3 regions of the Flavonifractor sp. An9 genome follow, and region 1 is predicted to be linked to each of the others. Evidence: predicted binding sites of a transcription regulator. Region 1 holds the regulator's gene; each other region holds the start of a gene.

Region 1 (3,276 bases):
GGCCTGTCCTTTTATGTGGAATACCGGGGCGGCCGCTACCTGCTGGATGCCGGAGAGTGCGGCGCGGTGGTGTACAACGCCGCCAGGCTGGGGGTAGACCTTTCAAAGGTGGACAAGGCCGCTCTGTCCCACGGGCACTATGACCACGCCGACGGCTTCAACGCCTTCTTCGCCGTCAATCCCTCCGCCGCCGTCTACGCCCGGCCCCGGATCACCGACCCGGAGATCTGGGCGGAGAAGGAGTACATCGGTGTCAACATGGGGATGTTCTGCCGGCACGAGAAGCGCTTTGACCTGGCGGAGGGACCCCGGGATCTGGCCGAGGGCCTCCACCTGATCCCCGACCAGGTGAAGCATGAGCAGTCCCTGGTGGCTGAGACCTCCGAAGGTCTGGTGGTCCTCAACTCCTGCTGCCACGCTGGAGTGGTGAAGATTCTCACCCAGCTCTCCGAGCAGTTCCCTCAAAAACCCATTCGGGCGGTATTGGGCGGCTTTCACCTGATGGGCAAGGAGGGTGTTCCCACCCTGGGCCCTACCCCGGAGAAGGTACGATCCATCGCCGCCGCCCTGCGGGATGATTTAAAGGTACAGGACATCTATACCGGCCACTGCACCGGAGATCCCGCCTACGCCCTGCTGGAGGAGGAACTGGGCGACAGGCTTCACCACCTCACCGCCGGAGCGGTGTATGAATTTGCCGACTGAATCAAAAAGGACGCGCCTGCGGCGCGTCCTTTTTTTATAATTCCCGTTCCATTCTAATATCGGACAGTTGAAACCACTTGTCAGAATACGTGACGTATTCAAATCCCAGCTTCTCATAGATCCGCAGGGCAGCCTTCAGCTTGTGGTTGGAGGTGATCACGATGGTCTTTTGTCCCGCGTCCCGGGCGGCCTGGATCACCGCCTCCATCAGGGCGGTGCCAATGCCCCGCTCCCGGTACTCCTCTTTGACGCCGAACTTCAGTGCCTCGCACACACCGTCGCCCTGAAGCTCCAGCATGACCATGCCCACAATCTCCCGGCCGCAGCGGGCCAGCAGCACACGGCCGCCCCCGGCGATAAAGCGGTGCGGATCGGCCAGCATCTCCAGGTCTACCGGCTCCAGCAGGTCATACTCCAGCAGCCAGGGCAGAGAGATGTCCTCCAGATCCTGTTTGTAGCGCTCCTCGTAGTCAATGATCTCCACGGGCACCGTTCCGTCCACAGAGACACCCCTCCTGTTTGCAAGTATTGTTCCTTATTGGATAGAATACCATTGAACCGCCGCCGCGTCAACCGCTCTGATTTGCATTCTGAAGGTCTGTCTGCTATCTTTTCTTCGTTCACATTTAATTTACAACCCTGCCTATTGACTTTTTTCCCGGACGGTGCTACATTATCTTTAGCACTCAGGTAGTATGAGTGCTAAATCAAAAGTGAGGTGGCCGCTATGGATTTAACCGAACGCAAAAAACGAATCCTGCGCGCCATCATCGAAAGTTACATCCAGTCGGCGGAGCCGGTGGGTTCCAAGGCCATTGCCTCTTCCATCGGCATGGAGATCTCTTCCGCCACCATCCGAAACGAGATGGCGGATCTGGAATCTCTGGGACTGCTGGAAAAGCCCCATACCTCCGCCGGACGCATCCCCTCTCCCAAGGGGTATCGGTTCTACGTCAACGAACTGATGGAGGAGCACAAGCTCTCCCTTCAGGAGACCGAGCGCATCAACCAGGCCCTGCGCCTGAAGATGCAGGAGCTGGACCGGGTGCTGGACCAGGCCGGCCGGGTGGTGTCTCAGTTGACCAACTACCCCGCCTTTGCTCTGTCCTCCGGCATGAGCCGGGTGACGATCCGCCGGTTTGACCTTCTGATGGTGGAGCACAACGCCTTTATCATCGTGGTAATGACCGACACCAATGTGGTGCGCAACCGGCTGATCCGGCTGCCCTCCGATTTGACGGAGGCTCAGCTGCAGATGCTCAACACCCTGCTCAACGCCACCTTTACCGGCCTGCCTCTGGATGAGATCACGCCGGAGCTGATGCGGGTGGCCCAGCACGCCGCCGGAGAGGCCTACGGGCTCATCTCCCTGGTTGTCTCCTTCGCGATGGAGGTGCTGGAGAGCCTGGAGCAGCGCACCGTCCACACCTCGGGCATCGCCCATCTGCTGGAGCTGCCTGAGTACCGCTCTTTGGAGCGGGCCCAGCCTCTGCTGAGCTACCTCTCCGAGGACGCCGATCCCGCCCGCTTCCCCGTTCCCAAGGACGCCGCCATGAAGATCCTCATCGGCCCGGAAAATGTGGCCGACGCGTTGAAGGATACCAGCGTGGTGGTGGCCAGCTACGACATTGGCGACGGGATGCGGGGTGTCATCGGTGTGGTGGGACCCACCCGTATGGATTATGCCAAAATCACCGCCCGCCTTTCCTATCTGGCCGAGGGACTGACCCGGCTGTTCGGGCAGGGCGAGCTGCCGGGCGGCAGCGACGATCTTAAATAGGAGATGAGTGCATCCCATGAGTAAGAAAGAGAAACAGCCCGAAGAGGTCACCCCTGAGGAGCAGACCGCACAGGCCGCCGCCCCCGAGGCTGCGGAGGAAGCCCCCAATCCCCTGCTGGAGGAGCTGGAGGCTCTGAAGCAGAACCTCACCGATCAGGAGGACAAGTTCCTTCGGCTGGCCGCCGAGTACGACAACTACCGCCGCCGCAGCCAGAAGGAAAAGGAGTCGGCCTGGGCCGATTCCAAGGCAGAGACCGCCGCCGCCTTCCTGCCGGTGTACGATAACCTGGAGCGGGCCCTCAAGCAGGACACCGCTGACGAGGCCTATAAGAAGGGCGTGGAGATGACCATGACCCAGCTGAAGGAGGTCCTCTCCAAGCTGGGCATTCAGGAGATCCCCGCCCTGGGCGAGACCTTCGACCCCAACCTGCACAACGCCGTCATGCACGTGGAGGACGAGAACGCCGGAGAGAACACCATCGTAGAGGTGTTCCAGGCCGGTTTCCGCACCGAAGAAAAGGTGATCCGGTTCTCCATGGTCAAGGTGGCCAACTAATTCATGTTAAAAAACAATTTACGATATATTGGAGGAATTGATTATGTCTAAGATCATCGGTATCGACCTCGGTACGACCAACTCTTGTGTTGCTGTTATGGAAGGCGGCGAGGCCGTCGTTATCGCCAACGCGGAAGGCAACCGCACCACCCCCTCTGTCGTGGCCTTCTCCAAGGACGGCGAGCGCATGGTGGGCCAGGTGGCCAAGCGCCAGGCTATCACCAACCCCGACCGC
Region 2 (3,276 bases), on a different contig from region 1:
GCCTTCCTCAACAGCGGCGCGGGTGGCGTTCAGAGCGTCCTCGATGCGGAGCTTCTTCTCCTTCATCTCCACCTCGGTGGCAGCGCCCACGCGGATGATGGCCACGCCGCCGGCCATCTTGGCCAGACGCTCCTGGAGCTTCTCGCGGTCATAGTCGGAAGTGGTGGTCTCGATCTGGCTGCGGATCTGGTTGGTGCGGTTCTTGATGGCCTCGGAGCTGCCAGCGCCGTCCACGATGATGGTGTTCTCCTTGGAGACCTTCACCTGGCGGGCCTTGCCCAGCATATCCATGGTGGCTTCCTTCAGCTCATAGCCCATGTCGGCAGTGATGACGGTACCGCCAGTCAGAACGGCGATATCCTCCAGCATCTCCTTGCGGCGGTCGCCGAAGCCGGGGGCCTTGACGCACACCACGTTCAGGGTGCCGCGCAGCTTGTTGACGATGAGGGTGGACAGAGCCTCGCCCTCCACGTCCTCGGCGATGACCAGCAGCTTCTTGCCGGACTGCACCACCTGCTCCAGGATGGGCAGCAGCTCCTGGATGTTGGAGATCTTCTTATCGGTGATGAGGATGAGGGCATCGTCCAGAACGGCCTCCATCTTCTCGGTGTCGGTGACCATATAGGGGGTGATATAGCCGCGGTCGAACTGCATACCTTCCACGACCTCGCTGTAGGTCTCAGCGGTCTTGGACTCCTCAACGGTGATAACGCCGTCGTTGGAAACCTTCTCCATGGCCTCAGCAATCAGCTTGCCCACGGTCTCGTCGCCGGAGGACACGGTGCCCACGCGGGCGATATCGTCGGAGCCGTTGACCTTCTTGGAGTTGGCCTTGATGGCCTCCACGGCGGTGGCGGTAGCCTTGGCAATGCCCTTCTTCATGACCATGGGATTGGCACCGGCAGCCAGGTTCTTCAGGCCCTCACGGATGATGGCCTGGGCCAGCAGGGTGGCGGTGGTGGTACCGTCGCCAGCCACGTCGTTGGTCTTGGTGGAAACTTCCTTCACCAGCTGAGCGCCCATGTTCTCAAAAGGATCGTCCAGCTCGATCTCCTTAGCGATGGTCACGCCGTCGTTGGTGATCAGGGGAGCACCGAACTTCTTGTCCAGCACCACGTTGCGGCCCTTGGGGCCCATGGTGATCTTAACGGTATCGGCCAGCTGATTGACGCCGCGCTCCAGAGCGTGACGGGCTTCCTCACCGTAGCAAATGATCTTAGCCATAATGAATTACCTCCATGCAAATTCCGCCTGAGCGGAATTAAAATCAAAATTTGTCCGGAGCAGGACACGCGCCTGCGCAGGACACCTATGCTTGCTCCGCCACCGGCGGGCAACCGCCTTTGTGTACAAAGGCGAGGGGGGTATCGAAACCGCTGTGCCGCCTGCGGCGCGGCGGTTTCGTATCTAGGGGGGATGCAATCCCCCCTGGACGTTCTTTACTCCACGATAGCCAGGATATCGGACTGACGAACGATGGTGTACTCCTCGCCGTCGATCTTCACCTCAGTACCGGCATATTTGCTGGTGATGACCTTGTCGCCCACCTTCACGGTCATGGTGACTTCCTTGCCGTCCACCAGGCCGCCGGGGCCCACCTCGATGACCTGAGCCACTTCGGGCTTCTCCTTGGCAGAACCAGTCAGGATGATGCCGCTCTTGGTCTTTTCTTCGGCCTCGACCAGCTTGATGACCACACGGTCGGCGAGAGGCTTGAGTTTCATAATGGGTTCCTCCTTATATGATTCATTTTCTTATTAACCAATCCAATATGTTAGCACTCATTTTGCGCGAGTGCTAACCACGTGTATGATAATACCTCTCTCCGCACAAAAAATCAACCCCCTTTTTTGAAAAAAGGGGGTCGGTTTTGGAAAAATTCAAGTTTTGTTCACAAACTCACAGCAGGAGTGCTAATCCACACTCTCACATCTGACTCCAGTAATGCTTGGAACGCTCCAATTCCTGGGTAATCCTGATCTCCTTATTCTTTTCGTCCAGGTCCATGCCCTGACCCACCGTGCGGCAGGCTTTGCTGTTGATGGCGCACACAAAGACAGTGACCGCCACAAAAACCGCATAGAGCAGCCACGCCAGCAGACTCGTACGCAGGGCAGTCAAAAATGGGACCAGAAGGACGCAGGGAAGATAGAGGGCGCTCAAAATAATCATGGTCCACTTGACGATTCTGTACATAATATCCTCCTTTTGAACGGATAGGCCTATATTTGTACATCTCTATTTTACCATACACGCTTTCTCTTTACAAGCTCGCGCCCCCTGCCATGTGGCCCCGGCGGGATAGAAAAACTGCACCTTCTGATCGGACAGGCGGATGGACAGGTCGGTCCCCTCCACCAGTTCGCCGTCCACATTGACCGCGGTGAGCCGGTCGCACCGCACATTCATAGTCCGGCCCCGGCGCAGAATGGCCTGCGGGATGTCCCCGATCTCCCCCCGGGCAAATTTTTTGATCAGTGCCAGGACCGTAAAACGGGACACTGCCGGGATTACAATGAAGTCCAGCATCCCGTCGTCGGGCATAGCCGTGGGACTTGGATTGAAACCGCCGCCGTAGTACCGGCCATTGCAGGCGCACAACAGGGTGAACCGGTCGCCGGGCATAGGTTCGCCATCGATTGACACCTGATAGGGCAGGTGAATCCCCCGGATGATGGTGCGCAGGGCGGACATCTGATAGGCCGCCGTGCCGCTGACCAGGGGCAGCTTTTTAAAATCGGCGGCCCCAAACCCAATGCGGGCGTCAAAGCCCACCGAACACACATTCAGGGAGTATCGCCCGTTGCATTCGATTAAGTCCATGGCGGTCTGCGGCCCATCCAGCAGCTGCTCCAGCTGCCAGAACCGGGCTGCATCCTGGCCGAATATGCGCAGAAAGTCATTGCCCGAACCCATGGGGCAGTGGGTCACCGCCACATGGGCCTGTCCCGCGGCTCCGTTGACCACCTCATTGAGGGTACCATCTCCGCCGCAGGCATATACCCGCAGCGGGTCTCCCTGTTGGGCGGCCTCCTGCACCAAACGGGTGGCGTGGCCGCTTCCCTCCGTCCGCACCGCCGACCACTCCGACCGGCGGCCAGCCATAATGTGGCGTATCTTCTCCAGCATCTCCTGGCTGCGGTCAAACTTCCCCGCATGGGGGTTCATCACGAACAGGTGCCGCACAGGCACCCTCCTCTCTCTCTTTCAATCTGCTCCAACTCATGCGGCAAGGACATTGGGATTAAATGTCCCCCAGAGGGTCAGCCGCTGCTC
Region 3 (3,276 bases), on a different contig from region 1:
AATCAGGGGCGGAATCCCCTTCGTGAACATAACCGCAAACAGAGCAGACCCACTTTTTCATGTGATTTTCCTCCTAATTTGTCATTCATTTTATTTCATTTCGGGTTAGCCGGAAGTGCTAATCAGTAATGATTATCATTTCTGATATTAAGATAGCACAACTTAACTCTGCCGTCAAGTGTTTTTTTCAAATTCAAAAAACTTTTTTACTTCCTCTTACTTTCCATATTTCCGTCGATAACGGCGGTGTCCCAAGACCAGGATTAACACCCCTGCCGCTACCAGGATTCCGCCCAGTACGATCTGAGTAATGATAGGACCATACATAAAAGACATCACACGGTCCATACTACTATTATAAAGATCAAGATCCATTCTCTTATCCCCCTATGACAGGAATCCGGGTAACTTCATAAACTCACACAAGCCGCTCACCGCAGAAAGCTGCAGCACTCCCCGGATCAGTAAATACGCGCCCACCGCCAGCGGCAAAATCCCCAGCAGATACCATCTGGGTTCTCTCTTCTCAGGCGCAGCCTCTGTGGGCGGCCCCGGATTTGGCATCTCTCCCAGCAGCAGCTGGTCCGTGGTAATCCCAAACAACCTGGCCAGTGCCACAATCTTATCCAGTTCCGGCTGGGCAGCGTCACCTTCCCACTTGCTCACCGCCTGGCGGGACACTCCCAGCAGTTCGGCCAGTCTCTCCTGAGATAAGCCTGCTCGCTTGCGGTAATTCAGAATCCGCTCTCCCAAGGTCATTCTTTCTCGCCATCCTTTCTTCCGGCCTTACCGGACAGGTTCAGCCTATCAAACCATCCGGTTTTTCGCCATAAAGTTTGGCTTGAACTTCCGCAACCGCTGGTTGCCAAAGGGCTTTTCAAGCGAAATCATCATACCATAGCCGGCAGAACAGATTCAAGGGCTCCTTGGTAAAGATCCCGTATGTCAAAAAAACGGGCGCGCTGCAATATGCAGCGCGCCCGTTTTTAATACTTGCTTATTCGATGGCAATGGTGTGGTTCACAGGCAGCTGCTGAACCATCTTGGGCAGGGTAATCTTCAGAATGCCATCCTCAAACTTAGCGGAGACATCCTTGGCTTCCACATGATCGCCCACATAGAAGCTGCGGCTGCACTGGCCCGCATAGCGCTCACGGCGCAGATAGCGACCGTTCTTTTCCTCCTCGTCCTTGTCCAGGCCCTTGGCGGCGCTGATAGTCAGGCAGCCATCCTTCAGTTCCAGCTGGACCTCATCCTTCTTGAAGCCGGGCAGATCCACATCCAGCTCATAGGTATTCTCAGTCTCCCGCACATCGGTCTTCATCAGATTCTTGCCGTGCTTACCATAGAGCGGGTTGTGATCGGAAAAAACCGACATCCGGTCAAAGGGGTCCTGGAAAAACTCATCAAACAAATTCTCACCAAAAATGCTAGGTAACATAAGTCATACCTCCATTCGTCTTCTGCGGCTCGTAGCTGGGGAGTGGGACCTCTCGGTGGCGAGCTTTTGTTACCTGCTTTGTTTTCTTGTAACCGTACCTCGGTCCGATTCCCTTTCGGTCCTCTTTCCTAAGCACAGTCTTATTATAACACCAGAATTAGCACTGTCAATAGGAGAGTGCTAATGTTCACACAATCACTCAATATTGTTCACAATTTATACGATTTTTTCCGCAAAAAAGCCGGAACCCGTTGCGGTGCAACGGGTCCCGGCTTTTTCAAAAAATCAGCTGTTGGCAATCGCCTGGGCTGCGGCACGAATCACAGCCACACAGGCGTCGATACCGATGCGGCTGTTGACGCACAAATCGTATTCCCGGCTCTGTCCCCAGCGGCCGGTGGCAAAATAGTTATAATAGGAGGCCCTGGCTTTATCCTGCCGGATCACATAGCTCTCCAGATTGTTCTCCTGTACACCGTACTCCTCCCGGGCGCGACGGATTCGCTGATCCAGAGGCGCATTGACAAACACCTTCAGGCAGCGGGGCTGATCCCGGAGAATATAGTCGGCACAGCGGCCTACAATGACGCAGGACTCTCTGGCAGCAGCCTCCTTAATGACCTTGGCCTGAGCGATAAACACCTGGTCGGGTACCGACGGCGTCTGTACGCTGGTATAGAGATCATAGAGAAAACTGTTGGTGGGGCGCTGATGCTCGGCGTTGCGGATAAAGTGCTCGGAAAAGCCGGTCTTTTTGGCCACATCGGAGATCAGCTGCTTGTCGTAGAACGTGATGCCCATCTCCTCGGACAACTGCTTGGCAATGAGCCGTCCGCCGGAGCCATATTCACGGCCGATGGTGATGACGATATGCTTCATAAGGACACCTCCTATCCTGATTTTAGTATAATGCTTTTTCCACCTTCCGTCAAAGAGTTTTTCATACCTTATATTTATTATCCTATGTTAACACGCAAAATTTATTACGGCTTTCGATTGACTTTCCGTCGAACTTGAGTATAATAATTGCCATCTGGACCCTGCGCCCAGATGATCTTTTCCCGCCTCAATGGGAACTAAAAAAGAGAGTACAAAGAGAAAGGAGTGTCCATATGTTTATCTTGGGTATCATTCTGATCATCGCCGGTATCGGCTGCGCCGGTTACGGTTTTATGCAGAACAACAGCCTGGAGGCCCAGTTCACCAGCATCATGAGCAGCGGTACCGCTAACCCCGGCACCATGTTCATCGTCATCGGCGTGATCCTGCTGGTGGTCGGCATCATCCTGTGCGTGGTCGGCAAAAAGAAGAACTAAGGTATTACATATGCCACGGGCGGTCGCCAATGCGACCGCCCGTTCCTCTTTGCAACCTGGCAGTCAAACTGGTGCACTTCCTACCGGTCGGATCGGGTGTTTTTCGTCAAATATGCAATTCTTCTTTTTTCTCTTGCATTTCATGGCGCTATGAATTATAATAACTTCAACACAGCAAAGTGTTCCTCTGAACAGCTGAACACAATCAAATTTCGGTCGGTCCCCCTAGGGCCGCCAAGCAAAGGGGTTTGGCATTATGGCATTTACGATCACCAATTCTTACCTTCAGAACGTGTACGAAGGCGTCTGCAAGAAGAACGCCCATGAGCCCGAGTTCCTCCAGGCTGTAGGCGAGGTTATGGAATCCCTCCAGCCCGTGTACAATCAGAAGCCCGAGCTGGCCAAGATGGGCATTATGGACCGTATGGTGGAGCCTGAGCGCAGCCTGCTGTTCCGCGTGTCCTGGGTGGACGACCATGGCCAGGTCCAGGTGAACCGCGGCTACCGGGTGCAGTTCTC

What was found. Region 1 encodes HrcA, which represses chaperone genes, less so after heat shock. Its sites were predicted from a motif close to TGTTAGCACTCNNNNNNNNNGAGTGCTAACA; they were not measured.
Region 2: B5G40_RS07620 (co-chaperone GroES) is a predicted target of HrcA. The motif match lies at 1,773-1,803, and genes of this name have one in related genera.
Region 3: B5G40_RS09300 (Hsp20/alpha crystallin family protein) is a predicted target of HrcA. The motif match lies at 1,597-1,627, and genes of this name have one in related genera.

The regions. Positions count from the first base shown of each region.
Region 1 is NZ_NFHC01000003.1:30,030-33,305, forward strand. Features, by position in the region: gene B5G40_RS03210 (MBL fold metallo-hydrolase) at 1-705, shown strand, start outside; gene B5G40_RS03215 (GNAT family N-acetyltransferase) at 740-1,207, opposite strand; gene hrcA (heat-inducible transcriptional repressor HrcA) at 1,433-2,485, shown strand; gene grpE (nucleotide exchange factor GrpE) at 2,502-3,041, shown strand; gene dnaK (molecular chaperone DnaK) at 3,085-3,276, shown strand, end outside.
Region 2 is NZ_NFHC01000009.1:19,856-23,131, reverse strand. Features, by position in the region: gene groL (chaperonin GroEL) at 1-1,224, opposite strand, end outside; gene B5G40_RS07620 (co-chaperone GroES) at 1,440-1,724, opposite strand; gene B5G40_RS07615 (hypothetical protein) at 1,927-2,196, opposite strand; gene B5G40_RS07610 (diacylglycerol/lipid kinase family protein) at 2,239-3,186, opposite strand; gene B5G40_RS07605 (WG repeat-containing protein) at 3,223-3,276, opposite strand, start outside.
Region 3 is NZ_NFHC01000012.1:45,972-49,247, reverse strand. Features, by position in the region: gene B5G40_RS09310 (NADH peroxidase) at 1-61, opposite strand, end outside; gene B5G40_RS09305 (helix-turn-helix domain-containing protein) at 388-759, opposite strand; gene B5G40_RS09300 (Hsp20/alpha crystallin family protein) at 998-1,441, opposite strand; gene B5G40_RS09295 (AAA family ATPase) at 1,727-2,320, opposite strand; gene B5G40_RS09290 (DUF3185 family protein) at 2,554-2,757, shown strand; gene gdhA (NADP-specific glutamate dehydrogenase) at 3,014-3,276, shown strand, end outside.